Kineococcus sp. NBC_00420: one gene and its partners. The protein of the gene in region 2 interacts with the protein of the main gene of each other region in a pairwise test. Links are inferred from orthologs where the notes say so. Each region holds a gene or a part of one and is shown on either strand. Other genes may lie near its edges. The genes, in order: OG218_RS17035, dnaE, rplL and OG218_RS04770.

Region 1 (7,445 bases), 1.4 Mb from region 2 along the record:
GAGGATAGGGGATTTGAACCCCTGAGGGCGTTAACCCAACACGCTTTCCAAGCGTGCGCCATAGGCCACTAGGCGAATCCTCCAGTGCCACCAGCGTAGCCGACGGTGACCCGTGCTTCCGACCGGGGCGGGCGGCGGAGGGCGGTTGGACCGCGTCGCGATCGTCTCGTACAGTGATCTGCAGACCCCTCGTGCGGCGTCATCCCGCTGAACCCCCCCAGGGCCGGAAGGCAGCAAGGGTAGGTGGGCCCTGGCGGGTGTGCGGGGGGTCCCTCATCTCCTCCGCCGGACCGGTCCCCCGTGTCCGGACCGCGGGTTAGCCTCGTCCCCGTGACGACCGCGCTGTACCGCCGCTACCGGCCCGAGACGTTCGAGCAGGTCATCGGCCAGGAGCACGTCACCGCTCCGCTGATGCAGGCGTTGAGCAAGGGCCGGATCACGCACGCGTACCTCTTCTCGGGGCCGCGGGGGTGCGGCAAGACGACGAGCGCGCGGATCCTGGCGCGCTGCCTGAACTGCGCGCAGGGCCCGACGGCGACCCCTTGCGGCACCTGCGACTCCTGCCAGGACCTCGCCAACGGCGGGCCGGGCAGCATCGACGTCGTCGAGATCGACGCGGCCAGCCACAACGGGGTCGACGACGCCCGCGACCTGCGCGAACGGGTCTCCTTCGCCCCCGCCCGGGACCGGTTCAAGGTCTACATCCTCGACGAGGCCCACATGGTCACGGCGGCGGGCTTCAACGCGCTGCTGAAGACCGTCGAGGAACCCCCGCCGCACGTGAAGTTCATCTTCGCGACGACGGAACCGGACAAGGTCCTCACGACCATCCGCTCGCGCACCCACCACTACCCCTTCCGCCTCGTCCCCCCGGGCCGGTTGACGCCCTACCTGGGGGAACTCGCCGAGCGCGAGGGGGTCCAGATCGGCAAGGGCGTGCTGCCGCTCGTCGTGCGCGCGGGCGGCGGATCCGTGCGCGACACCCTGTCGGTGCTCGACCAGCTCATCGCCGGGGCCGGGGACGACGGCGTCACCTACGACATCGCGGTGAGCCTGTTGGGCTACACCCACGCCTCGTTGCTCGACGACGTCGTCGAGGCCATCGCCGCCGGCGACGGCGCGACGGTGTTCCGCGCCGTCGAGAAGGTCGTCGACACCGGCCAGGAACCCCGTCGCTTCGCTGACGACCTGCTGCAACGGCTGCGGGACCTGGTGATCGTCGCCGCCGTGGGTGATTCCGCGGCCGACGCGCTCGCCGTGCCCGAGGACGCCCTGGAGCGGTTGAAGGCGCAGGCCTCCCACCTCGGACGGGCCGAGCTCTCCCGCGCGGCCGACGTCGTCGCCGCCGGGCTGGAACAGATGACGGGGGCGACCTCGCCCCGCCTGCAGCTGGAACTCCTGTGCGCGCGGCTGCTGCTGCCGGGGGTCGACGCCGACGGCGGGATCGGTGCGCGGATGGACCGGATGGAACGCCGGTTCAGCGCCGGGGTCCCGGTGGCGACCGCGCCGGCCCCCCGGGGCGAACCCGACCCCGTGCGCGCCCCCGAACCGGTCCGCGCGGAACCCGTGCGCGCCCCCGAACCCGCTCGCGCGGAACCCGCTCGCCCCGAACCCGTCGCCGCCCCGGTGGAACCGGCGCCCGAACGCCCTGCCGCTCAGGAGCGGCCGCCCGCAGACGCGTGGCCCGCCGCCCGGACCCCCGGCGAGGCGCCTGCCCGGGCCGAGGCCCCGACCCCCGAACCCGCCGGTGCCCAGGCCCCCGTCGCCGACGCCGCCCCGAGCGGTGGCAGCGAGGTCGAGACGGTCCGGCGGTTGTGGACCGACGTCCTCGACAAGCTGAAGTCGATGAAGCGGGTCACCTGGGCGCTGGTCTCGGAGAGCGCCCGGGTCGAGGACCACCGCAACGGGGTCCTCGTCCTGCAGTTCAAGACCCCCGGCCTGGCCCAGACCTTCAGCAGCGGCAACCACGCGGGGTTCGTGGCCGAGGCCCTCATCCAGGTGACGGGGATCGAGGCCCGGGTGCAGGCCGCCGGGGCCACCGGTGGCGGTGGCGAGTCCGGCGGCGGTCGCGGTCAGGCCCGTCCGGCCCGCGGCGGCTGGTCGACGCCGAACCGTCAGCAGCAGGCCCCCGCCCAGCCCGCCCAGCGTCCGGCCCCGCAGCAGGCACCCGCCCAGCAGGCTGCGCCGCAGCCCGTCGCCCGGGCGACCCCGGACCCGGTCAGTCCCCCGCCCGGGACCTCGGCTCCCGCGCCGAGTGGCGGCGGCAACGCCTACTACGACGACGTCCCGCCGCCCGAGGAACCCCTCGAGGACCCGGGCGAGGAACAGCTCTCCCGTCCCAGTCGACGCGCGATGGTCGCCGCGGCGGCCGCCCCGCCGCCCGAGCCGACGCCGCCCGCCCCGGTGGAGGAGGACACCCCCAGCCGCGACGACGAGGACGCCGAGGAGGACTCCCAGCTCGTCGGCACGGCGGTCGTCGAGCAGATCCTCGGCGGGAAGATCATCTCCACCGACGAGAGGTGACCGGCGGTGTCGTCGCGGGCACGTAGTCTCGACGGGTGTACGAAGGAGTCGTCCAGGACCTGATCGACGAGCTCGGTCGCCTCCCCGGCGTGGGACCGAAGAGCGCGCAGCGCATCGCCTTCCACCTGCTCGCCGCCGACGCCGGTGACGTGAAGCGGCTGGCCGACGTCCTGACGGAGGTCAAGAGCAAGGTCCGGTTCTGCGAGGTCTGCGGGAACGTCGCGCAGGAACAGCTGTGCCGGGTCTGCCGCGACCCCCGTCGCGACCCCACGGTCATCTGCGTCGTCGAGGAGTCCAAGGACGTCGTCGCGATCGAGCGGACCCGGGAGTTCCGGGGTCGCTACCACGTGCTGGGGGGCGCGATCAGTCCCATGGAGGGCATCGGTCCCGACGACCTGCGCATGCGGGAGCTGCTGTCCCGCTTGTCCGACGGCACGGTCACCGAGACGATCATCGCGACCGACCCGAACCTGGAGGGGGAGGCGACCGCGACGTACCTGGCGCGGTTGCTGAAGCCGATGGGTCTGAGGGTCACGAGACTCGCCTCCGGCCTGCCGGTGGGCGGGGACCTGGAGTACGCAGACGAAGTGACCCTTGGACGAGCGTTCGCTGGACGGAGGTCCCTCGATGGCTGAGCAGCACCCCGCACCCGAGACCGTGAGCGACGAGCTCGCGGAACTCGCCGCCACCACGGCCGCGGACGCCCGCGCTTACCTCTCGACCGTCACCGAGGTCGCGACCGGGCGGATGGACTCGACCGCGCTCTCGGTCCTGCTCCTCGCCGTGAGCCAGGCGCTCGTGAGCGGCGCCCGCCTCGGCGCGGTCGCCGACGTCGTCCCGTCGCGGCGCTACGAACCCGACGCCGGCCCGGACCCGGACGTCGACCCCGTCCGCGCGGGGCTCGCGAACGTCCTGGAGGGTCTCGACGACTACGCCGACGTCGTCGACCCGCTGACCGACGCCAAGCTCGTCCGCGGGGCGCTGTCCGACGACCTCGCCAGCGTCGCCGCCGACCTCGAGCACGGCCTGCGCCACCACGAACGCGGTGACGTCACCGAGGCGCTGTGGTGGTGGCAGTTCTCCTACCTCTCCTCCTGGGGGCTGCGGGCCACCGCGGCGCTGCGCGTCCTGCAGTCGCTGCTGGCCCACCTGCGCCTCGACGTGGACTCCGAGACGGTCTCCGACGCGGAGTTCGACGCACTCCACCCCTGAGGGGCGTCCTCGGGTGGACACCGTGCACAGCTGCGGGACGGCGGGCTGGGCACGGCCCGGAGCACGGCAGGACGTTCCGTAGAATCGTCCGTCGTGGCTCTCGTGGTGCAGAAGTACGGCGGTTCCTCGGTCGCTGACGCCGAGGGGATCAAGCGTGTCGCGAAGCGGATCGCCGCGACGAAGCGCGCCGGCCACGAGGTCGTCGTCGTGGTCTCGGCGATGGGCGACACCACCGACAACCTCATCGACCTCGCCGAACAGGTCAGCCCCCGCCCGCCCGCCCGCGAGCTGGACATGCTGCTGACCTCGGGCGAGCGGATCTCGATGGCGGTCCTGGCCATGGCGATCTCCAACCTCGGGCTGGAGGCGCGCTCCTTCACCGGTTCCCAGGCCGGGGTCATCACCGACTCCTCGCACGGGCGGGCCCGCATCATCGACGTCACGCCCGGTCGCATCCGCGCCGCGCTCGACGAGGGTTCCATCGCGATCGTCGCCGGGTTCCAGGGCGTCAGCCAGGACACCAAGGACATCACCACCCTCGGTCGCGGTGGGTCCGACACCACCGCCGTCGCGCTCGCGGCGGCGTTGAAGGCCGACGTCTGCGAGATCTACACCGACGTCGACGGCGTCTACACCGCCGACCCGCGCATCGTCCCGACGGCCCGGAAGATCAACCGGATCGCGACGGAGGAGATGCTGGAGATGGCCGCCAACGGCGCCAAGATCCTCATGCTCCGCTGCGTGGAGTACGCGCGGAACTACGACCTCCCCATCCACGTGCGCAGCTCCTTCAGCCCGCACGAGGGGACCTGGGTCACCGACTCCCCCGTCCCCGCCGCCTTCAGCACCCACCGAACCGGGGAGGAACCCGTGGAACAGCCGATCATCTCCGGTGTCGCGCACGATCGCAGCGAAGCCAAGATCACCGTCGTGGGGGTCCCGGACAACCCGGGCACCGCCGCGGCGATCTTCAAGGCCGTCGCGCAGGCCGAGATCAACATCGACATGATCGTGCAGAACGTCGCCGCCGGGGCGTCGGGGCGCACGGACATCTCGTTCACGCTGCCCAAGGCCGAGGGGTCGACGGCGATCGCCGCGCTGGACAAGGCGCAGGCCGCGATCGGCTTCGAGCGCGTCGAGTACGACGACCAGATCGGCAAGGTCTCGCTGATCGGCGTCGGGATGCGGTCGCACCCGGGGGTCTCCGCGACGTTCTTCGAGGCGCTGGGCACCGAGGCCATCAACATGGAGATGATCTCGACCTCGGAGATCCGCATCTCGGTGGTCACCCGCCTCGACCAGCTCGATGACGCCGTGCGCGCGATCCACACCGCGTTCGGCCTCGACGGGGAAGCAGAAGCCGTGGTCTACGGAGGTACCGGACGATGACATCCAACGGGAGTCGCAAACCCACCCTCGCCGTCGTCGGGGCCACCGGCGCCGTCGGCACCGTCATGCTCGGGATCCTCTCCGAGCGCCCCGACGTGTGGGGCGAGATCCGTCTCGTCGCCTCCGCCCGCTCCGCCGGCAAGGTCCTGCGGGTCCGCGGCGAGGACGTCGTCGTGCGTGAACTCACCCCCGAGGTCTTCGACGGGGTCGACGTCGCCATGTTCGACGTCCCCGACGAGGTCTCCGCGGTGTGGGCGCCGATCGCCGCCGAGCGCGGCGCCGTCGCCGTCGACAACTCCGGCGCGTTCCGGATGGACGACGAGGTCCCCCTCGTGGTCCCCGAGGTCAACGGCGCGGCCGCGCGGAACCGCCACAAGGGCATCATCGCGAACCCGAACTGCACGACGCTGACGATGATGGACGCCCTCGGCGCCCTGCACGAGGAGTGGCAGCTCACCGAACTCGTCGTCGCCAGCTACCAGGCGGCCTCGGGCGCCGGGCAGCCCGGCGTGGACCGCCTCTACGACGAGCTCGAGGTCGTCGCGGGCGAGCGCACCCTCGGCTCCACGGCCGGCGACACCGCCGCGGCGATCTCCACCAAGCTCGGTGACGACTCCCCGTTCCCGACCCACCTCGCCCTCAACGTGATCCCCGTCGCGGGCTCGCTCAAGGACGGCGGCTGGACGAGCGAGGAGCTCAAGGTCCGCAACGAGTCCCGCAAGATCCTCGGGATCCCCGACCTGAAGGTCTCCGCGACCTGCGTCCGGGTGCCGGTGCAGACCACGCACTCCCTCGCGGTGCACGCGACGTTCGCGCGGCCCGTGTCGGTGGCCGAGGCGACCGCGAAGCTCGAAGCCGCCCCGAGCGTCGAGGTGCAGGACGACCTCGCGAACGGGATCTTCCCGACCCCGGCCAACACCGTGGGCGGCGACCCGACCGTCGTCGGCCGCATCCGGCAGGCGCTGGACTTCCCGAACACCCTCGACCTCTTCGTCTGCGGCGACAACCTCCGCAAGGGCGCCGCGCTGAACACCGCGCAGATCGCCGAGCTCATCGCGCGGGAACTCACCACCTGACCCCGCACGACGAAGGGCCCGTCCGGATCACCGGACGGGCCCTTCCCGTTCGGGGTGACGCAGGCCTAGTAGTGGGGGAACCCCAGGCTCCGGTTGTGCTCCTTGCAGGCGCTGTACCCGGTGATCGCCGACACCACGAAGGCCACGATCCAGATCGGCACCGTGATGAGCAACGAGAACCCCAGGGTGACCGAGGCGAGGATCGCCGAGAGCGGCGCGCAGACCACCTGGGCGATGATCAGCGCCACCCCCAGCCCGACCTGCCCGGCGTAGCAGTTCCCCGCGCCGAGCCAGAGGAACGAGAAGAGCACCGCCAACCCGGGCGTCTTGACCGGCACGACGACGACCCGGTTCTGCGGTGGGTACGGCTGGGGGTACGGCTGGGGGTAGGGCTGTTGGTAGGGCTGCATCCCGGCGTTCGGCGGCGGCGCCGGTTGCCAGGGCTGCTGCGCGTGCGGGTCCTGCCACGAACTGCCGTCCTCCGACGGGCCCTGCTGATACCCGCTCACGTGCTCCCCCTCGATCGCCCCGACCGACATCCTGACAGGGGGTGACGTTGCGTGTCTGCCCCCGGAGGTGGCGGAGCCCCCGTGATCCAGCAGACTCAGGTCGTGACCGAACGATCAGCGCGCCTGCGCCTGCCCGCCGGGCGCCCGGTGTCGCCGTTGCGCGCCATCGCGCTGCGCCTGGGGCTGGCCCTGCTGCTCGTCGTGGTCTGCTGGGTGGTCGTCTACCTCGAACGCGGCGGCTACCGCGACGGCGTCGACGGGTCGCTCTCGTCCCTGGACGCGCTGTACTACACGACCGTCACGCTCTCCACGACCGGCTACGGCGACATCGTCCCGGTGAGCGACAGCGCCCGGCTGGTCAACGCGCTGTTCGTGACCCCGGTCCGCATCCTGTTCGTCGTCATCCTCGTCGGCACCACGATCCAGGCGCTCACCGAGCGCTCCCGCAAGGAGATCCGCCTCGCGCGGTGGAGGGCCCGCATGCGCGACCACGTCATCGTCCTGGGCTACGGAACGAAGGGGCGCAACGCCGTCCGCGAGCTGCGGTTGAAGGGCCTGCCGGCCGACCGCGTCCTCGTCGTCGACCGCAGCCCCACCGCCACGGCCGACGCCGGCCGCGACGGCTACCTCAGCGTCACCGGCGACGTGACCCGTTCGGAGACGCTGGTGACGGCGCTCGCCGACCGCGCCCGCACCGTCGTCGTCGCCGTCGACCGCGACGACACCGCCATCCTGG
Region 2 (8,643 bases):
ACGCTGGGTGAGCTCGAGGGCCGCAAGCACGCCCTCGAAGGCGTCATCCACGAGCTGCACGGCCGGGAGACGACCTACCGCGAGCAGCTCGAGCAGTTCATCGCGACCCAGCTCGAGGACCTGCGTCGTGTCGCGCGCGTCGTTCCCGACGACGCGGTCATCCGCTGACCCAGTCGCACCGGCCCGACAGCCGCCGCTCCCCGTGACCCGGGGGTCGGCGGCTGTCGTCGTTCCCGCGTCGTTCCGATGTCGTGACACTCCGTGATCACCGTCCGGACCGGCCGAACAGTCGAATTTCGGCGACTTTCCGTTTCCGGTTGCTTACGGAGGGTGATAGTCCCTAGTGTCTCCCGCACGCGGCAACGGCCGCCGCGCTCGACGAGGGGGGACCACCATGCACGGGGTGTCTGCAGGAACCGCGACCGCGGGAGCGTCCACGGGGATCACCGGACGGGCCGTCCGCGCCGCTGCGGTGCGTGAGTTGCCGGTCAAGGACTCCGAGGAGGCCTGGACCCCGGCCGAGCTCGACGAGGTCCGCGCGGAACTCCAGAGCGAGATCGACCGCCTCACCCACCAGCTCGACGACGCCAACTCGTCCTTCTCCGCGCTGGTCCGTTCCGGCGGCGAGGGGGCCGGCGACGACCAGGTCGACCACGGTGCCACCACGGCCGGTCGCGAGCACGAGATGACGATCGCCAACAACGCCCGTGACCTGCTCGAGCAGACCCAGCGCGCACTGGTCCGCATGGGTTCGGGGGTCTTCGGCGTGTGCGAGTCCTGCAGCGGCCCCGTGGGCAAGGCGCGCCTGCAGGCCTTCCCGCGCGTCACCCAGTGCATGACCTGCAAGTCCCGCGCCGAACGCCGCTGAGCCTCCCCGGTCCGTGAGCCGGCCGGGCGACCGGCGGGATCGCGGACCGGGAGGGGGAGCGGGGCGTGGGAGACTGAGGTCGCCATGACCGATGCCTCTCGATCCCCGGAGCCGTCCCCCCCGGGGACCGACGCCCGGCGCCCCCGCCGCACGCTGTGGACCTTCCTCGTCTGGGTGGTCGTCTTCGCCCTCGACCAGGTCACCAAGGTCCTCGCCGTCGCGAACCTCGAACCCGGTGTGGTGCAGCCCTTCGTCGGCAAGGTGTTGCAGTTCCACCTGATCCGCAACCCCGGAGCGGCGTTCAGCTTCGCCACCGGCAGCACCTGGATCTTCACCGTCCTCGCCGCGGCGGTCGTCGTCGTGGTCGTGCGGTTGTCCCGCAAGCTGCGCAGCACCGCCTGGGCCCTGGCCTTCGGCTTCCTGCTCGCCGGCGCCACCGGCAACCTCGCCGACCGGCTGCTGCGCGAACCCGGGTTCGCCCGCGGGCACGTCGTGGACTTCCTGCAGCTGCCGCACTGGCCGATCTTCAACGTCGCGGACTCGAGCATCTGCGTCGCGGCCGTCCTCATCGCCATCCTCGCGATCCGCGGGGTGGGCCTCGACGGCACCCGCGAGACGCGCCCCGAGAAAGCGGCGAACGATGCCTGAACAGCGCAGTCTCCCGGTCCCCGACGGTCTCGAGGGGGAGCGCGTCGACGCGGGCCTGTCCCGACTCCTCGGGTTCTCCCGCACCCGCGCCGCCGAGATCGCGGCCACCGGTGGGGTCCTGCTCGACGGCCGCGCCGTCGGCAAGTCCGACCGCCTCACCGCCGGGTCCTGGCTCGAGGTCGAGGTGCCCGACCCGGTCGGCGCACCGACCGCCGTGGCCGAGGTGATCGACGGGCTGACCATCGTGCACGACGACGACGACCTCGTCGTCGTCGACAAGCCCGTCGGGGTGGCGGCCCACCCCAGCCCCGGCTGGACCGGCCCGACCGTCGTCGGCGGGCTGATGGGCGCGGGGTACACCATCGCCACGTCGGGATCGGCGGAACGCCAAGGGGTCGTGCACCGCCTCGACGTCGGCACGTCGGGTCTGATGGTGGTCGCCAAGAGCGAGCACGCCTACTCCGCCCTGAAGCGCGCCTTCAAGGAGCGGACGGTCGAGAAGGTCTACCACGCGCTCGTCCAGGGCCACCCCGACCCGTTGCGCGGCACCATCGACGCCCCCATCGGTCGCCACCCCGGGGGGACCTACAAGTTCGCGGTCATGGCCGAGGGCAAACCGTCCGTCACCCACTACGAGGTGATGGAGGCCTTCCGTTCCGCCGCGCTCTGCGAGGTGCACCTGGAGACGGGGCGCACCCACCAGATCCGTGTTCACTTCTCCGCGCTGCGCCACCCCTGCGTCGGGGACATGAGCTACGGCGCCGACCCGACGCTCGCGGCCCGTCTCGGCCTGCAGCGCCAGTGGCTGCACGCCGTCCGGCTCGGTTTCGAGCACCCGGGGACGGGCCGGCCCGTCGAGTTCACGAGCAGCTACCCGCTCGACCTGGCCACCGCCCTGGAGCGCCTCGCCGACTGAGGCGCGGACGTGTGTCGGGTCGGGTCCGTGTCCGGGCCGGCACTTACCATCGACAGGCACGGCCAGGCGCCCACCCGGCCGGCCGACCCACCTGGAGGCGCACCCCCATGGCATCCGGTTCGTCCAGCGGCGACTCCTTCGCCCACCTGCACGTCCACACCGAGTACTCGATGCTGGACGGTGCGGCCAAGGTGGACGACCTGTTCCGCACCGCCGCGGAGATGGGGATGCCGGCGGTCGCGACGACCGACCACGGCTTCGTCTTCGGCGCCTACGACTTCTGGAAGACCGCCAAGAAGCACGGGGTCAAGGCGATCATCGGGGTCGAGGCCTACCTCACGCCGGGCACCGCCCGCCAGGACAAGACCCGCGTGAAGTGGGGCGACCCCAACGGCCGCTCCGGCGACGACGTCTCCGGTGCCGGGTCCTACACCCACATGACGATGCTGGCCGAGAACACCGCCGGCATGCACAACCTCTTCAAGATGAGCAGCCTGGCCAGCCTCGAGGGCTTCCTCTACAAGCCCCGCATGGACCGCGAGCTGCTCTCGAAGTACTCCTCCGGGCTCATCGCGACGACGGGATGCCCCTCGGGTGAGGTCCAGACCCGGTTGCGGCTCGGTCAGTACGACGAGGCCCGCAAGGCCGCCGCGGAGTACCGCGACATCTTCGGCAAGGACAACTTCTTCTGCGAGCTGATGGACCACGGCCTCGACATCGAGCGCCGCGTCCAGGACGACCTGCTGAAGCTCGCGAAGGACCTCGACCTGCCGCTGCTGGCCACCAACGACCTGCACTACACCAAGGCCGAGGACTTCAAGGCGCACGAGGCGCTGCTCTGCGTGCAGTCCGGCTCGACGCTGGCCGACCCGAAGCGCTTCAAGTTCGACGCCGACGAGTTCTACCTCAAGAGCCCCGCGGAGATGCGCCACGTGTGGCGCGACCACCCCGAGGCCTGCGACAACACCCTCCTCATCGCCGAGCGCTGCGACGTCTCCTTCACCGAGTCGACCGGTGCCTACATGCCGCGCTTCCCCTGCCCCGAGGGGGAGAACGAGGAGAGCTGGTTCATCAAGGAGGTCTGGACCGGGCTGGCGCACCGCTACCCGGGCGGCATCCCCGACGACGTCCGCGCGCAGGCGGAGTACGAGATCGAGGTCATCGTCTCCAAGGGGTACCCCGGGTACTTCCTCGTCGTCGCCGACTTCATCAACTGGTCCAAGGAGAACGGCATCCGGGTCGGGCCGGGCCGTGGCTCGGGCGCGGGGTCGATGGCCGCGTACGCCATGGGGATCACCGACCTGGACCCGTTGCGCCACGGTCTGTTCTTCGAGCGCTTCCTCAACCCCGAGCGCATGTCCATGCCCGACTTCGACGTCGACTTCGACGAACGTCGCCGCGGTGAGGTCATCCAGTACGTCGTCGAGAAGTACGGCACCGACCGCGTCGCGCAGATCGTCACCTACGGCACGATCAAGGCCAAGCAGGCCGTCAAGGACTCCTCGCGCGTCCTCGGGTTCCCCTTCTCCATGGGCGACCGGATCACCAAGACGATGCCGCCGGCCGTGATGGGCAAGGACATCCCGCTGGCCGGGATCTTCGACCCCAACCACAAGCGGTACTCCGAGGCGGGGGAGTTCCGCGAGCTCTACAAGTCCGACCCCGAGGTCGTGAAGGTCGTCGACACCGCGCGTGGTCTCGAGGGTCTGAAGCGCCAGTGGGGCGTGCACGCGGCCGGCGTCATCATGTCCTCGGACCCCTTGATCGACCTGATCCCGATCATGAAGCGCGAAGCCGACGGCGCGATCATCACCCAGTTCGACTACCCGACGTGCGAGACGCTCGGGCTGGTCAAGATGGACTTCCTCGGCCTGCGCAACCTCACGATCCTCGACGACGCGTTGAAGAACGTCATCGCCAACGGCAAGGACCCCGTCGACCTCGACGCCCTCGAGCTCGACGACCCGGCGACGTTCGAACTGCTCGGCCGTGGCGACACGCTCGGGGTGTTCCAGTTCGACGGCGGCCCGATGCGCTCGCTGCTGCGCCTCATGCGCCCCGACAACTTCGAGGACATCTCCGCCGTCGGTGCGCTGTACCGCCCGGGACCGATGGGGGCGGGCTCGCACACCGCCTACGCCCGGCGCAAGAACGGCCAGGAGCCGATCACCCCGATCCACCCCGAGCTCGAGGAACCCCTCAAGGAGATCCTCGGCACGACCTACGGCCTGATCGTGTACCAGGAGCAGGTCATGTCGATCGCGCAGAAGGTCGCCGGGTACTCCCTCGGCAGCGCCGACCTGCTGCGCCGCGCGATGGGCAAGAAGAAGCGCGAGGTCCTCGACGCCGAGTACGTCGGCTTCGAGAAGGGGATGCTGGACAACGGGTTCTCCACGGAGTGCGTCAAGGCGCTCTGGGACATCCTGGTCCCGTTCTCCGACTACGCCTTCAACAAGGCGCACTCGGCGGCCTACGGCCTGGTCTCCTACTGGACGGGCTACCTCAAGGCCAACTACCCGGCGGAGTACATGGCCGCCGTCCTCACCTCGGTGCGCGACGACAAGGACAAGTCGGCGCTGTACCTCAACGAGTGCCGTCGCATGGGCATCCAGGTGCTCCCGCCGGACGTCAACGAGTCGAGCGCGAACTTCACCGCGGTCGGTACCGACATCCGCTTCGGGCTCACCGCGATCCGCAACGTCGGCGCCAACGTCGTCGACGGGATCGTCGAGGCCCGCCAGGCGAAGGGCCGCTTCGAGTCGTTCACCGACTTCCTCACCAAGGTCCCCGCGGTCGTCTGCAACAAGCGGACCATCGAGTCCCTCATCAAGGCCGGGTCCTTCGACTCCCTCGGCCACGTCCGTCGCGCGCTGGTCGCCACGCACGAGGACGCCGTGGACGCCGTCGTCGGAGTCAAGCGCAACGAGGCCATCGGCCAGTTCGACCTCTTCGCCGGGCTCGGCGGTGACGACGACGGGGCCAGCGGGTTCCAGGTCGAGATCCCCGACATCCCCGAGTGGGAGAAGGCCGAACTCCTCGCCCACGAACGGCAGATGCTCGGCCTCTACGTCTCCGACCACCCCCTCTTCGGGCTGGAGCGGTTGCTGGCCAATGCCTCCGACATGTCCATCTCGTCCCTGCTGGAGGACGAGTCCCGTCCCGACGGGTCGCAGATCACCATCGCGGGGATGATCACCGGCCTGCAGCGCAAGACGACCAAGCAGGGCAACTACTGGGCCATCGTCACCGTCGAGGACCTCGCCGGGGCCATCGAGTGCCTGTTCTTCCCCCAGTCCTACATGGACGTCGCGCAGTTGCTCGCCGAGGACCTCGTCGTCGTCGTGAAGGGCCGGTTGAACCGTCGGGACGAGGTCCCCACGATCTACGCCTCCGGCCTCACCGTGCCCGACATCTCCAGCACGGACGGGGTTCCGGTGACGGTCACCCTGCCCACCGCGAAGTGCACCGCGCCCGTCGTGGAGCAGCTCAAGACGGTCCTCGAGACCCACAAGGGGTCCACGGAGGTCCGGTTGCGCCTCACCCGCAGCGGCGGCGGGGCCGGCACGCTCATGCGTCTCGACGACTCGCTGCGGGTGACGCCCAGCCCGGCGTTGTTCGGTGACCTCAAGCAACTCCTCGGCCCGGCGTGCCTGGTGTGAGCACGACCCTCCCCGGTGCTGCGCAGCGGTCGGGCCGCCTCCCGCTGGTGCTGCTCTTCGGGCAGGCGGTGCTGGGGCTCGTGGTCGGCGTGGTGTGGTGGGCCGTCACCCGCCACCCGGCGACGTGGATGGTGGGGGAGCCCGTCGTCACCTCGACGTCGGTGTACCCGATCGCCCGGGACGGGGTGTTCTCCGTCCTCACCGGCCTCGTCGGCCTGGCCGCCGGGATCGTCGTCGTCCGCCGCGCCGGGGAGAGGCCCCTCGTCCTCTTCGCGACGGCGCTGGCCGGGGCCGTCGCCGGTGCCCTGCTGGCCGCCGGCCTCGCCACCTCGCTGCCCCCCACGAACACCGAGAACGCCGCGCACGTCACCCTGCAGGCGTGGGTCGCGCTGCTCGTGCAGCCCTTCGTCGTCGCCGCCGTCGTGGCGCTGACCACGTTGGTCCAGTCCCTGCTCGACTGGACCAGGACACCCTGACGACGAGCCTCACCGGTGTCCCGCTCGTCCACGGGCTCGTCGACACCCCGTGCGGGGTCGACGTCGTTCACCGGCTGATCGCGGCCACCGTCGCCGCCGTCGCGGCCACCAGGTCCGCGGGAGCCAGCTCCACCTGCAGCCCGCGCCGTCCGGCGCTCATGAGGACCGTCTCGTACGACTCCGCGCTCTCGTCCACGAACGTGGCCAGAGCGGTCTTCTGCCCCAGCGGGCTGATCCCGCCGACGACGTAGCCGCTGCTGCGCTGCGCCCGGCCCGGATCGGCCATGACGGCCTTCTTGCCGCCGGCCGCGCTCGCGAGCGCCTTGAGGTCCAGCATCCCGGCGACGGGCACCACGGCGCAGACCAGCCGGCCGTCGACGTCGGCGAGCAGCGTCTTGAAGACCCGGTGCTCGTCGACGTCCACCCCGGCGGCCTGCAGGGCACGGACGGCCTCGTCCCCGAAACCGTCGTGCGCCTCGTGGTCGTAGGGGTGCAGGGTGTGTACGACTCCGCGCTCGTTCAGCAGCCTGAGCGCGGGCGTGCCGGAGTCGGCGTTCTTCCTGGCCACGGCGCCGGAGTCAGTTGGGGTTCGCGGGGAGGTCCGGCAGCTCCGTCGCGGGAACCGCGCCGAAGGTCTCGACCAACGCGATCTCCTGCTTCAGCACGGCGAGTTCGGTGCGCAGCCGGGTCGCGGTGTCGGGTGCCTCGAGGAGGGCCTGGCGCTGGTCCAGGGACAGGACCATCGCGGCCGCGACCAGGTAGGACATGACGCGCGGGTCCTCCGGCGCCTCGGCGCCGCCGATGTCCAGCACCTCGCGGTACTCCTCGAAGCGGCGGGCGACGGCCGCCGAGAGAAGCTGCAGACCGCCCTCGTCCTCGTCGTCCTCGGTGTCGTCGTCCCCGAACGGCTCGACGAGCCCCGTCAGGTACGGCGTCCCCGCGGACTCGTCGATCCCGACGACCTTGAACCGGCTGGCGCCGACGGTGACCAGCTCGTAGCGGCCGTCCTCGGTCTCGGTCACCTCGCGCAGCAGGGCGACGCAGCCCACCTCGTGCAGGGCCTGCGCGTTGCCCTCGCCGACCTCGTGCCCCGCCTTGATCGCCACGACCCCGAAACCGCGGACGGCGTCCTCGTCCTCGGCGCCCGCCACCAGGTCCTGCACGAGCAGCCGGTAGCGGGGTTCGAAGACGTTCAGGGGCAGCACGAGTCCGGGGAAGAGGACGCTTCCCAGCGGGAACAGCGGAAGACGTTGCGGCACGCGGCCACCCTACGGCCCACGCGCTCTAGACTGACCCACCGTGACGCCCCCCCTGCTGGCCCGCACCGACCTGCGCGGAACGACCCTCGACGCCATGGCGCTGCGGTCGATCGTCCCGCGCGCCGACGTCGACGTGGCCGCCGCCATCGCGACCGTCGCCCCGATCTGCGAGGACGTGCGCACCCGCGGCGTCCCTGCCCTCCTCGAGCTCACCGAACGCTTCGACGGCGTCGCCATCACCGACGTCCGGGTCCCGGCCCGGGCCCTGACCGACGCGCTGGCGGCCCTCGACCCGCAGGTGCGGGCCGGGCTGGAGGAGTCGATCCGGCGGGCGCGGCTGGTGCACGACGACCAGCGCCGCACCGACACCACGACGCAGGTCGCGCCCGGCGGCACCGTCACCGAACGCTGGATCCCCGTCGGGCGGGTCGGGCTCTACGTCCCGGGCGGGCGCGCGGTCTACCCCTCCAGCGTGGTCATGAACGTCGTCCCGGCCCAGGCCGCCGGGGTCGCCTCCATCGCCGTCACCACCCCGGCGCAGAAGGAGTTCGGCGGCTCCGCGCACCCGACGATCCTGGCCGCCTGCGCGCTGCTGGGCGTCGAGGAGGTCTACACCGTGGGTGGGGCCCAGGCCATCGCGATGTTCGCCTACGGCGCCCGTGACGCCGAGGGGACCGTCGTCGTCGCGCCCGTGGACGTCGTCACCGGTCCGGGCAACATCTACGTCGCCTCCGCCAAGCGCTACGTCCAGGGCGTCGTCGGCATCGACTCCGAGGCCGGCCCCACCGAGATCGCCGTCCTCGCCGACGACACCGCC
Region 3 (2,715 bases), 1.2 Mb from region 2 along the record:
GCCCGGGCGTGCCGGTCGACCCCGCGCTGACCCGCAACCTCACCGGGGAGGCGACCGTCAACTGACGCGTCGCTGAACCACCCCGCAGGGGCGGGATCCCGTTCCGGGGTCCCGCCCCTGCGTCGTGCGGTCAGGACCACCCGTCCACGGCGTGTAGTCTTGTCCAGTACCGAAGACCGCCGGTCGCTACCCACACCTCTGGTGCAGAACCTCTGGTGCTGGTAGCTGAAGGCCCCGCAGTGCGGGCGACCTGCGCAGGTGAGCAAGAGCTTCGATCGTGGCCCTGGTGGCCGCCCTCCGACGCCCCGCGCACCTGCGCCGGGGCGTTTCGTGCTTTCGGGGTCGACCGGTTTCCCCCGAGACGAGGAAGGAGGGCACACATGCCGAAGCCCAGGAACATCGCCGCCGTGAAGCAACTCACGGCTCTGTTCCAGGAGTCCAACGCCGCGGTGCTCACCGAGTACCGGGGGTTGTCCGTCGCGCAGCTCACGAACCTGCGGACGGCGCTGGGTCCTGACACGACCTACGCGGTCCTGAAGAACACGCTGACCAGCATCGCCGCGAAGGAGGCCGGAGTCACGGCCTTCGAGGGGCAGCTGTCCGGCCCCTCCGCGATCGCCTTCATCACCGGTGACCCGGTGGAGGCGGCCAAGGGTCTGCGTGACTTCGCCAAGGCCAACCCCCAGCTGATCGTCAAGAGCGGCGTGCTCGACGGCCGCGCGATCAGCGCCGACGACGTCAAGGCCCTGGCCGACCTGGAGTCCCGCGAGGTTCTCCTCTCCAAGGTCGCCGGTGTCCTCAAGGCCACCCAGTCGAAGGCCGCGTCGCTGTTCCAGGCGCCGCTGTCCAAGACCGTCCGCACCGTGGAAGCGTTGCGGGAGAAGCAGGCTGCGGGCGCCCCCGCAGAGGCTGCTGCGGACGAGGCCCCCGTGGCCGAGACCGTGGACGCCTGAGCTCCCAGCTCCCACCCCCCTGCCCGCGCAGCGAACCGCGGGACCCACACACTCAGGAAGGACCGCCCTCATGGCGAAGCTCAGCACCGACGAGCTGCTCGACGCGTTCAAGGAACTCACCCTCATCGAGCTCTCCGAGTTCGTGAAGAAGTTCGAGGAGACCTTCGACGTCACCGCCGCCGCCCCCGTGGCGATGGCCGGTGGCCCGGTCGCCGGCGCGCCGGCCGAGGCTGCTGAAGAGCAGTCCGAGTTCGACGTCATCCTCGAGGCCGCTGGTGACAAGAAGATCGGTGTCATCAAGGAGGTCCGCGCGCTGACCTCCCTCGGCCTCAAGGAGGCCAAGGACCTCGTCGACGGTGCCCCCAAGCCCGTCCTCGAGAAGGTCGCCAAGGACGCTGCCGAGAAGGCCAAGGCCCAGCTCGAAGCCGCTGGCGCCACCGTCACCCTCAAGTGACCCCCGCCCGGGGCTGACCCGGGTCGCTACGCCCCAGGGGCGGTCGGACCTCGGTCCGGCCGCCCCTGCGGCGTTCCCGGACGACTTCCGGGGCCGGTTCGGCGAGTTGCCCACACGCCCGGGGGGTCGCCTTGACGCGGACGCGTCGGGGGGACATCCTCATCTCGGTCGTCAACACGACCGCCTGCTCGTCCCGACACCGTCGTCGGGGCCGACGTCGCCGTCGGGGGGCTCGCGGTCACCGGCGCGCGGCGCCCGGATCGCCAGATCCGGGGGTTGGACAGTCGTGCCCATCGGGGGTACTCTGCTGTTTTGCGCTGCCCAGAGTCATATAGCCGGTCGTCGCCGTGGGAACGACCGAGCGGGGCGGGTAGTGCACAGAGTTCGCAGGCCCGTGGAAGGACCACTCTTGGCTGCCTCGCTTCCAGCGTCCGCACCGAACCGCACGTACATCGGCAACAAGGCACCGCGCACGATCTCCGGTCGATACTCCTTCGGCAAGATCCACGAACCACTGGAGGTCCCCGACCTCCTCGCGCTCCAGACGGACAGCTTCGACTGGCTGCTCGGCAACAAGCGTTGGCAGGACCGGGTCGAGGCCTCCACCAACGGTGGGCTCGCCGTCCCGACGACCTCCGGTCTGGAGGAGATCTTCGAAGAGATCTCCCCGATCGAGGACTTCTCGGGCTCCATGTCGCTGTCGTTCCGCGACCACCGCTTCGAGCCGCCGAAGTACTCCCTCGACGACTGCAAGGAGCGCGACCTCACCTACTCCGCGCCCCTGTTCGTCACGGCGGAGTTCATCAACGGCAACACCGGTGAGATCAAGTCGCAGACCGTCTTCATGGGTGACTTCCCGCTCATGACCGAGCGCGGCACCTTCGTCATCAACGGCACCGAGCGCGTCGTCGTGTCGCAGCTGGTCCGTTCGCCGGGCATCTACTTCGAGCGCGTGCCGGACAAGACGTCCGACCGCGACACCTGGACCGCGAAGATCATCCCTTCGCGCGGTGCCTGGCTCGAGTTCGAGATCGACAAGCGCGACACCGTCGGCGTCCGCGTCGACCGCAAGCGCAAGCAGTCGGTCACGGTCCTGATGAAGGCCCTGGGCTGGAGCGAGTCCCAGATCCGCGAGGAGTTCGCCGACTACGAGTCGATGATCTCCACGCTGGAGAAGGACCACACCTCGGGCGTCGAGGACGCGCTGCTGGACATCTACCGCAAGCTGCGCCCGGGTGAACCGCCGACGCAGGAGGCCGCGCGCAACCTGCTCGACAACCTGTACTTCAACCCCAAGCGCTACGACCT
Region 4 (7,355 bases), 3.9 Mb from region 2 along the record:
CCCGCAACCGGCCCAGCGGGTCCAGGTAGCGGTCACCGTCGCGCAGGCCGAGGTGCAGGCAGTCGGTCGCGCAGTGCGCCGGCCCCGACAGCGTCCCCAGCGGTTGACCGGCCCTGACCCCGTCCCCGCTCGACACCAGTGGGGCGAGGGGTTCGTAGGTCGTCCGGAGTCCGTCGGCGTGCAGCACCACCACGACCTCCCGGCCGGCCACCGACCCGGCGAACGTGACCGTCCCGCCGTCGACGGCGACGACCGGCTGGCCGGGGGACGCGGCGAGGTCGACCCCGCGATGACCCGCCTCGTAGCGACCGACGTGCTCGAACTCCCGCAGCACCCGCGGCGGCTCCACCGGCCACACCCAGGACCCGACGACCGCGAGCGTCGTCGGCGGGGACGCCGGTGCGGGGACGGTGGTCACCACCACCCCGGCCATCCCCCCGGCCAGCCCCACCGCCGAGGCGAACGCGACGAGACCGGTCGGGACGGCGGAGGGCAGCACCGGGACAGCCTCACCCGCCGAGCACCCCGTCGAGCGTCCCGGCGGACCGGCCGGGCGTGGTCTGTGGACGGCGCGACCCTGTGCACGGGTCGTCGTCACCGTCGTCCGGCGCACTCCACGCACGTCGTGGTCCACGGCCGGGCCGCGAGCCGTTCCGGGGCGATCGCCCGCCCGCAGACCGCGCAGGTGCCGAACCCCGGGTCCCCGACCCGTGCGAGCGCGTCGTCGAGGGCGTCGAGGCGCTCGCGCACCTGCGCCAGCACGGCCGCGACCTGAGCCCGCTCGAACGCCGTCGTCGAGCCCTCGGGGTCGTGCTCGTCGTCGGCCGTGCCCTCGGCGGCCGCCTCCAGCGCACTGGCGAGCTCTCGCTCCAGCCCGGCCGCCCGCACCGCCGCGTCGGCCCGTTCCGCCCGCAGCGTCTCGCGCAGGCTCACCGCGAGCGCAGGGCCTGCAGCCGGTCGCAGGCTTCCTCCAGCACCGCGTCGGACTTGCAGAACGTGAACCGGACCAGCGGCTCGACGGCCTGCGCGGCAACGCTCCCCGGTTCGCAGAACGCCGACACGGGGACCCCCACGACCCCGGCCAGGTGGGGGAGTTCGCGGCACAGCGCGGTGCCGTCGGAGTGACCGAGGGGTCGCGGGTCGGCGACGACGAAGTACGTCCCGGCCGGGACGGACACCGCGAACCCGGCCGAGCGCAGCCCGGCGACGAGCAGGTCGCGCCGCCGTTGCAGGTCGCCGGCGAGCTCGGAGTAGAAGGAGTCCGGCAGTGCCAGCGCCGCCGCGACCGCCGGCTGGAACGGGCCGGCGTTGACGTAGGTGAGGAACTGCTTGACGGTGCGGACCGCGGCGACCAGCGGCGCCGGGCCGCTGACCCAGCCGACCTTCCAGCCCGTCACGGAGAACGTCTTCCCCGCCGAGGACACCGTCAGCGTCCGCTCGGCCATCCCCGGCAGGGTCGCCACGGGGACGTGGACGCGGCCGTCGAAGACCAGGTGCTCGTACACCTCGTCGGTCACGACGACGGCGTCGAACTCGACGGCCAGGGCGGCGACGGCCGCGACCTCCTCGGCGGAGAGCACCGCCCCGGTCGGGTTGTGCGGGGTGTTCAGCAGGACGACCCTCGTGCGCTCGGAGAACGCCGACCGCAGCCCGTCGCGGTCGAGGACGAACCCGTCGGGACCGGGGAGGAGGGGCACCGAGCGCTGCACGGCCCCGGCGAGGGCGATGACGGCGGCGTAGGAGTCGTAGGTCGGTTCGAGCACCACGACCTCGTCGCCGGGTTCGCACAGCGCCAGCAGGCTCGCGGCGACCGCCTCGGTGGCCCCGGCGGTGACCAGGACCTCCGACGTGGGGTCGAGGGCGAGCCCGTAGAAGCGGCGCTGGTGCTCGGCGACCGCCTCGAGCAGCGCGGGGACGCCGATGCCCGGCGGGTACTGGTTGTGGCCCGAGCGGATCGCGGTGACGGCGTCGTCGAGGATCGAGGCGGGGCCGTCGGAGTCGGGGAAGCCCTGCCCCAGGTTGACCGCCCCGGTGCGCACCGCGAGCGCGGACATCTCGGCGAAGATCGTCGGCCCGAAACGTCGCATGCGGGAGACCACGGGACTCCCCGCCGGAGTCGTCGCGGGGGCCGGGGAGGGCGCCGACGCGCCGCGGTCGAGACCAGTGCTCACGCGTCGTAGACTACGGGGGCACCCGGTACGCGCTCCGTGGCAGCGGAGTCCTCGGACTCCCGACCTCGGTGCCGCGTCCAGGGTGACATCGCGTCCCCGCTCCCTGCTCCGACGCAGGGGGAAGCACCCTTTCGGTCCACCCGGTCCACCGGGTGGTGGGGTGCGCCACGAGGACCAGGCGCGGCGAGCCGACCGGCACGCTGCGGACGAACCGATCGGCCCCGAGCGGGGCCGACACGAGGAGGACCACCCATGGCCGTCGTGACGATGCGCCAGCTGCTCGAGTCCGGTGTGCACTTCGGACACCAGACCCGCCGCTGGAACCCCAAGATGAAGCGCTTCCTCTTCACGGAGCGCAACGGCATCTACATCATCGACCTGCAGCAGTCGCTGTCGTTCATCGACCGCGCCTACGACTTCGTGAAGGAGACCGTCGCCCACGGCGGTTCCATCCTCTTCATCGGCACCAAGAAGCAGGCTCAGGAGTCCATCGCGGAGCAGGCCGCCCGCGTGGGCATGCCCTTCGTGAACCAGCGCTGGCTCGGCGGGATGCTGACCAACTTCCAGACCGTCTCCAAGCGGATCGCGCGCATGCGTGAGCTCGAAGAGGTCGACTTCGACGACGTGGCCGCCTCCGGCCTCACGAAGAAGGAACTGCTGGTCCTGAGCCGCGAGTACGCCAAGCTGACCAAGACCCTCGGCGGCATCCGCGACATGACCAAGGTCCCCTCCGCGGTGTGGATCGTCGACACCAACAAGGAGCACCTCGCCGTCGACGAGGCGAAGAAGCTGAACATCCCCGTCGTCGCGATCCTCGACTCCAACTGCGACCCCGACGACGTCGACTACCGCATCCCCGGCAACGACGACGCGATCCGTTCCGTCACGCTGCTGACCCGCGTCATCGCCGACGCCGTCGCTGCGGGCCTGCAGGTCCGCCACGGTGGCAAGTCGGAGTCCGACACCGAGCCGCTCGCGGCCTGGGAGCAGGACCTGCTCGCCGGCAGCGAGGGTGAGCAGTCCGGTGGCTCCGAGTCCACGGCCACCGCCGAGGCCTCCACCGCTCCGGAGGCCGCCGAGGCCGAAGCCGCCGAGGGCCAGCCGGCCGAGGTCGCTGCCGAAGCGCCCGAGGTCGACGCCGCCCCCGAGGCCGACGCTGCCCCCGAGGCCGACGCTGCGGCCGAGCCCGCCGAAGCCGCTGCCCAGGCCTGAGGCCCGCAGCACCTGACACAGGACGCCTGTGGTGACGCCCCGGGCCGTGAGGCCCGGGGCGTCCGCGCGTCCGCTCCACCCGAGAACCCCGATGGACGACGAGAGGAACGACCGTGGCTGCGTACACCGCCGCTGACGTCAAGGCGCTGCGCGAGAAGACCGGCGCGGGCATGCTCGACTGCAAGAACGCGCTCGTGGAGTCCGAGGGCGACGTCGAGAAGGCCATCGAGCTGCTCCGCATCAAGGGCCAGAAGGGCGTCGCCAAGCGCGAGGACCGCGACGCCTCCAACGGTCTGGTCGTCGTGCACACCGAGACCGGTCTCGGCGTCATGGTCCAGCTCAACTGCGAGACGGACTTCGTCGCCAAGAGCGCCGGCTTCGTCGCCCTCGCCCAGCAGGTGCTCGACCAGGCCGTGGCCGTCAAGGCCACCGACGCCGAGTCGCTGCTGGCCTCGGAGCTGGACGGCAAGAGCGTGCAGGTGGTCCTCGACGAGGCCAACGCGACGATGGGCGAGAAGATCGTCCTGGCCCGCGTGGCCCGCGTGGAGGGCACGCACGTCTCCGCCTACCTGCACCGCACGGCGAGCGACCTGCCGCCGACGATCGGTGTGCTCGTGGCCCTCGACGGGGCCAACGAGGAGGTCGGCAAGGACGTGGCGATGCACGCCGCGGCCATGAGCCCGGTCTACCTCACCCGCGACGAGGTCCCGGCCGAGAAGGTCGAGAGCGAGCGCCGCATCGCCGAGGAGACCTCGCGGGCGGAGAACAAGCCCGAGGCCGCCCTGCCGAAGATCATCGAGGGTCGCGTGAACAGCTTCTTCAAGGACAACGTCCTGCTGGAGCAGCCGTTCGCGAAGGACCCGAAGACGACGATCACCAAGCTGCTGGCCGCGGCGGGCGTGAACGTCACGTCGTTCGCGCGCTTCCGCGCCGGCGCCTGAGCACCACCGCAGTGACGTGGACGGGGCGGGGAGCCCGACGAGAGTCGGGTCTCCCCGCCCCGTTCGCGCGTCCGGGCGTCCCGTCCGGACCAGTGGCGGGTCACTGAGCGTGACCCGCGCACCGCGTCTGGGGCAGACTGCCCCGACACCGCCGACCGACCCCTGCACCCCCCGAGGAGCCACCGCGTGAGCGAGCCGAGCCTGACCGTCGACCTCGAAGCCGGCACCGTGCAACCGCGCCCGGCCTACCGACGGGTGCTCCTCAAGCTCTCGGGCGAGTTCTTCGGCAACGGTCAGGTCGGTGTCGACCCCGACGTCATCTCCGAGGTGGCCCGCGAGATCGCCGGGCCCGTCAAGCAGGGGGTGCAGGTCGCCATCGTCGTCGGTGGCGGCAACTTCTTCCGCGGCGCGGAGCTGTCCCAGCGCGGGATGGAACGCAGCCGTGCCGACTACATGGGCATGCTCGGCACCGTGATGAACGCCCTGGCCCTGCAGGACTTCCTCGAGCAGCAGGACGTCTCCACGCGCGTCCAGACGGCCATCACGATGGGTCAGGTCGCCGAGCCGTACATCCCGCGCCGCGCGATCCGGCACATGGAGAAGGGCCGCGTCGTGATCTTCGGCGCGGGTGCCGGCATGCCCTACTTCTCCACCGACACCGTCGCCGCCCAGCGGGCGCTGGAGGTCCGCGCCGACGTGGTCCTCATGGCGAAGAACGGTGTCGACGGTGTCTACACGGGCGACCCGCGCACCGACCCGAACGCCACCAAGATCGACACGATCAGCTACGCCGAGGCGATGCGCAAGAACCTGCGCGTCATCGACCAGACGGCCTTCAGCCTCTGCATGGACAACCGCCTCCCGATGATGGTCTTCGGGATGGAGGGCCAGGGCGTGGCGCGCGCCCTGCGGGGTGAGAGGATCGGCACGCAGGTGATCGCCGACTGAGCCCGCCGGGCGGATCGACGGCACCACAGGCGGACAGCACGCGCCGGACGCAGGACGAAAGGGACCACCCGTGATCGACGACACGCTCCTCGAGGCCGAGGAGAAGATGGAAAAGGCGATCGAAGTCGCCAAGGGCGACTTCGGTGCCATCCGGACGGGCCGGGCCAACGCGGCGATGTTCCACAAGATCATGGTCGACTACTACGGTGCGCCGACCCCGCTGCAGCAGCTGGCCAGCTTCCAGATCCCCGAGGCGCGCTCGGTGCTCATCACCCCCTTCGACCGGGCGGCGATGACCGAGATCGAGAAGGCCCTGCGCAACTCCGACCTCGGGGTGAACCCGGGCAACGACGGCAACGTCATCCGGATCGTGCTGCCGCAGCTGACCGAGGAACGCCGCAAGGACTACATCAAGATCGCGCGCACCAAGGCCGAGGACGCCCGCGTCTCGCTGCGCAACGTGCGCCGTCGGGCCAAGGAGGAGCTGGACCGCATCGTCAAGGACGGTGAGGCCGGCGAGGACGAGGTCGCGCGGGCGGAGAAGGAACTCGAGTCGGTCACCAAGCGCCACGTCGACGCCGTCGACGACCTGCTGAAGAACAAGGAAGCCGAACTGCTCGCCGTCTGAGCGACGGGGACGCGAGGCGCGACGTGACGGGCGAGACGACGGGGACCCCGACGACGGGGACCCCCCACCCTCCCAGGGCTCCCCGGCGGGCGGGCCGCAACCTGCCCGCCGCCATCGGCATCGGCGTCGGCCTCGGTGCCGTGGTCGTGGCCAGCCTGTTCATCCGGCGTGAGGCGTTCGTCGTCTTCACCAGCGTCGCGGTGCTCTACGGCTGCGTCGAGGTGGTGCGGGCGTTCCGCGCGCGCCACCTGCGGGTCCCGGTCCTGCCCCCCGTGGCGGGCACCCTGGCCATGGTGCCGGGGGCCTACCTCGGCGGGGGCGAGACGTTGTTCGTGGCCTACGCGCTCACGGTCTTCGCCGTCATCGTCTACCGCCTGCTCGGTGACGGCGGCGACCACGGGGCGGTGACCACCGTCCCCGCCGTGCGCGACGTCGCCGGCGGCATCTTCATCGTCAGCTACGGCCCGCTGCTGGCCGGTTTCGCGATGCTCATGCTGGCCGCCGACCAGGGGCCCTGGCGGGTTCTCGTCTTCGTCATCCTCGTGGTGGCCAGCGACGTGGGTGGCTACGCGGCGGGGGTCCTGTGGGGCAAGCACCCCATGGCGCCGTCGGTGAGCCCGAAGAAGTCGTGGGAGGGGACGGCCGGCTCCGTCGTCGTCGGTGCCCTCGCCGGGGCGATCGCCCTGCCGTTGGCGCTGGGCGGGCCGTGGTGGGGCGGGGTCCTGCTCGGGGTCGTCACCGTCGCCGTCGCGATCCTCGGCGACCTGTCCGAGTCGATGCTCAAGCGCGACCTCGGCATCAAGGACATGGGCACGCTGCTGCCCGGTCACGGCGGGGTCATGGACCGCCTCGACTCGCTGCTGCCGGCGGCGCCGGTGGTCTACCTGCTGCTGCTCTGGCTCGTCCCGGCCTGAGCGCGTCGACGACACCTGCGGGCCCTTACCATGGAGTCACGATGACGACTCCTCCGGATGCCCCCACCCGTGAACCGCTGCCCCTGGCGCCTGCCGGCCCCGGCAAGCTGGTGATGGCCGCCCCCCGCCGCGGCAAGCCGCCGCGCCACTTCGTCGACCTCGAACCCGAGGAACGCGGCCCGGCGATGGTGGAGCTGGGGGAGAAGGCGTTCCGCGGCAAGCAGCTCGCCACGCAGTGGTTCGAGCGCCTCGAGGACGACCCGGCGAAGATGACGGACCTCCCGGCCGCGAGCCGCGACCGGATCGCGGCGGCGCTGCTGCCGACGGTGCTGACGCCGATCCGCACGCTCACCGCCGACGCCGGCAAGACGATCAAGTCGCTCTACCGGATGCACGACGGTGCCCTCGTCGAGTCCGTCCTCATGCGCTACAAGAACCGCGACACCATCTGCATCTCCAGCCAGGCCGGCTGCGGGATGAACTGCCCGTTCTGCGCCACCGGTCAGGCGGGTCTGACCCGCAACCTCTCGACGGCCGAGAT

Evidence for each region.
Region 1: the proteins of dnaE (region 2) and OG218_RS17035 interact in binary tests that used the Escherichia coli proteins (3 or more experiments, as listed by UniProt). The link is inferred for Kineococcus sp. NBC_00420 from one-to-one orthologs.
Region 3: the proteins of dnaE (region 2) and rplL interact in binary tests that used the Escherichia coli proteins (3 or more experiments, as listed by UniProt). The link is inferred for Kineococcus sp. NBC_00420 from one-to-one orthologs.
Region 4: the proteins of dnaE (region 2) and OG218_RS04770 interact in binary tests that used the Escherichia coli proteins (3 or more experiments, as listed by UniProt). The link is inferred for Kineococcus sp. NBC_00420 from one-to-one orthologs.

The regions. Positions count from the first base shown.
Region 1 is NZ_CP107930.1:3,456,477-3,463,921, reverse strand. Bases 14-2,926 are described here. They hold OG218_RS17035 (DNA polymerase III subunit gamma and tau), read left to right. Parts: upstream 14-330; coding sequence 331-2,523; downstream 2,524-2,926. Other genes in these bases: recR (recombination mediator RecR), read left to right, coding at 2,559-2,926. Also shown: more of recR, read left to right, coding at 2,927-3,158; OG218_RS17025 (DUF5063 domain-containing protein), read left to right, coding at 3,151-3,735; OG218_RS17020 (aspartate kinase), read left to right, coding at 3,829-5,124; OG218_RS17015 (aspartate-semialdehyde dehydrogenase), read left to right, coding at 5,121-6,200; OG218_RS17010 (hypothetical protein), read right to left, coding at 6,266-6,709; OG218_RS17005 (potassium channel family protein), read left to right, coding at 6,812-7,445. UniProt on the Escherichia coli protein: Part of the beta sliding clamp loading complex, which hydrolyzes ATP to load the beta clamp onto primed DNA to form the DNA replication pre-initiation complex.
Region 2 is NZ_CP107930.1:4,879,992-4,888,634, forward strand. The notes cover bases 2,181-6,291. They hold dnaE (DNA polymerase III subunit alpha), read left to right. Parts: upstream 2,181-2,539; coding sequence 2,540-6,091; downstream 6,092-6,291. Other genes in these bases: OG218_RS23850 (RluA family pseudouridine synthase), read left to right, coding at 2,181-2,432; OG218_RS23860 (hypothetical protein), read left to right, coding at 6,088-6,291. In the rest of the region: OG218_RS23835 (DivIVA domain-containing protein), read left to right, coding at 1-168; OG218_RS23840 (TraR/DksA family transcriptional regulator), read left to right, coding at 395-868; lspA (signal peptidase II), read left to right, coding at 953-1,516; more of OG218_RS23850, read left to right, coding at 1,509-2,180; more of OG218_RS23860, read left to right, coding at 6,292-6,567; ybaK (Cys-tRNA(Pro) deacylase), read right to left, coding at 6,635-7,135; OG218_RS23870 (LON peptidase substrate-binding domain-containing protein), read right to left, coding at 7,146-7,826; hisD (histidinol dehydrogenase), read left to right, coding at 7,879-8,643. UniProt on the Escherichia coli protein: DNA polymerase III is a complex, multichain enzyme responsible for most of the replicative synthesis in bacteria. This DNA polymerase also exhibits 3' to 5' exonuclease activity. The alpha chain is the DNA polymerase catalytic subunit.
Region 3 is NZ_CP107930.1:3,685,532-3,688,246, forward strand. It holds rplL (50S ribosomal protein L7/L12), read left to right. Parts: upstream 1-1,023; coding sequence 1,024-1,407; downstream 1,408-2,715. Other genes in the region: rplA (50S ribosomal protein L1), read left to right, coding at 1-65; rplJ (50S ribosomal protein L10), read left to right, coding at 381-953; rpoB (DNA-directed RNA polymerase subunit beta), read left to right, coding at 1,817-2,715. UniProt on the Escherichia coli protein: The binding site for several of the GTPase factors involved in protein synthesis (IF-2, EF-Tu, EF-G and RF3). Is thus essential for accurate translation.
Region 4 is NZ_CP107930.1:963,527-970,881, reverse strand. What follows is about bases 9-2,831. They hold OG218_RS04770 (pyridoxal phosphate-dependent aminotransferase), read right to left. Parts: upstream 2,088-2,831; coding sequence 930-2,087; downstream 9-929. Other genes in these bases: rpsB (30S ribosomal protein S2), read left to right, coding at 2,424-2,831; OG218_RS04775 (TraR/DksA family transcriptional regulator), read right to left, coding at 595-933; OG218_RS04780 (murein hydrolase activator EnvC family protein), read right to left, coding at 9-499. In the rest of the region: more of OG218_RS04780, read right to left, coding at 1-8; more of rpsB, read left to right, coding at 2,832-3,383; tsf (translation elongation factor Ts), read left to right, coding at 3,497-4,324; pyrH (UMP kinase), read left to right, coding at 4,511-5,272; frr (ribosome recycling factor), read left to right, coding at 5,343-5,900; OG218_RS04745 (phosphatidate cytidylyltransferase), read left to right, coding at 5,924-6,814; 23S rRNA (adenine(2503)-C(2))-methyltransferase RlmN, read left to right, coding at 6,856-7,355. UniProt on the Escherichia coli protein: Shows aminotransferase activity with methionine and histidine as substrates, and to a lesser extent also with phenylalanine.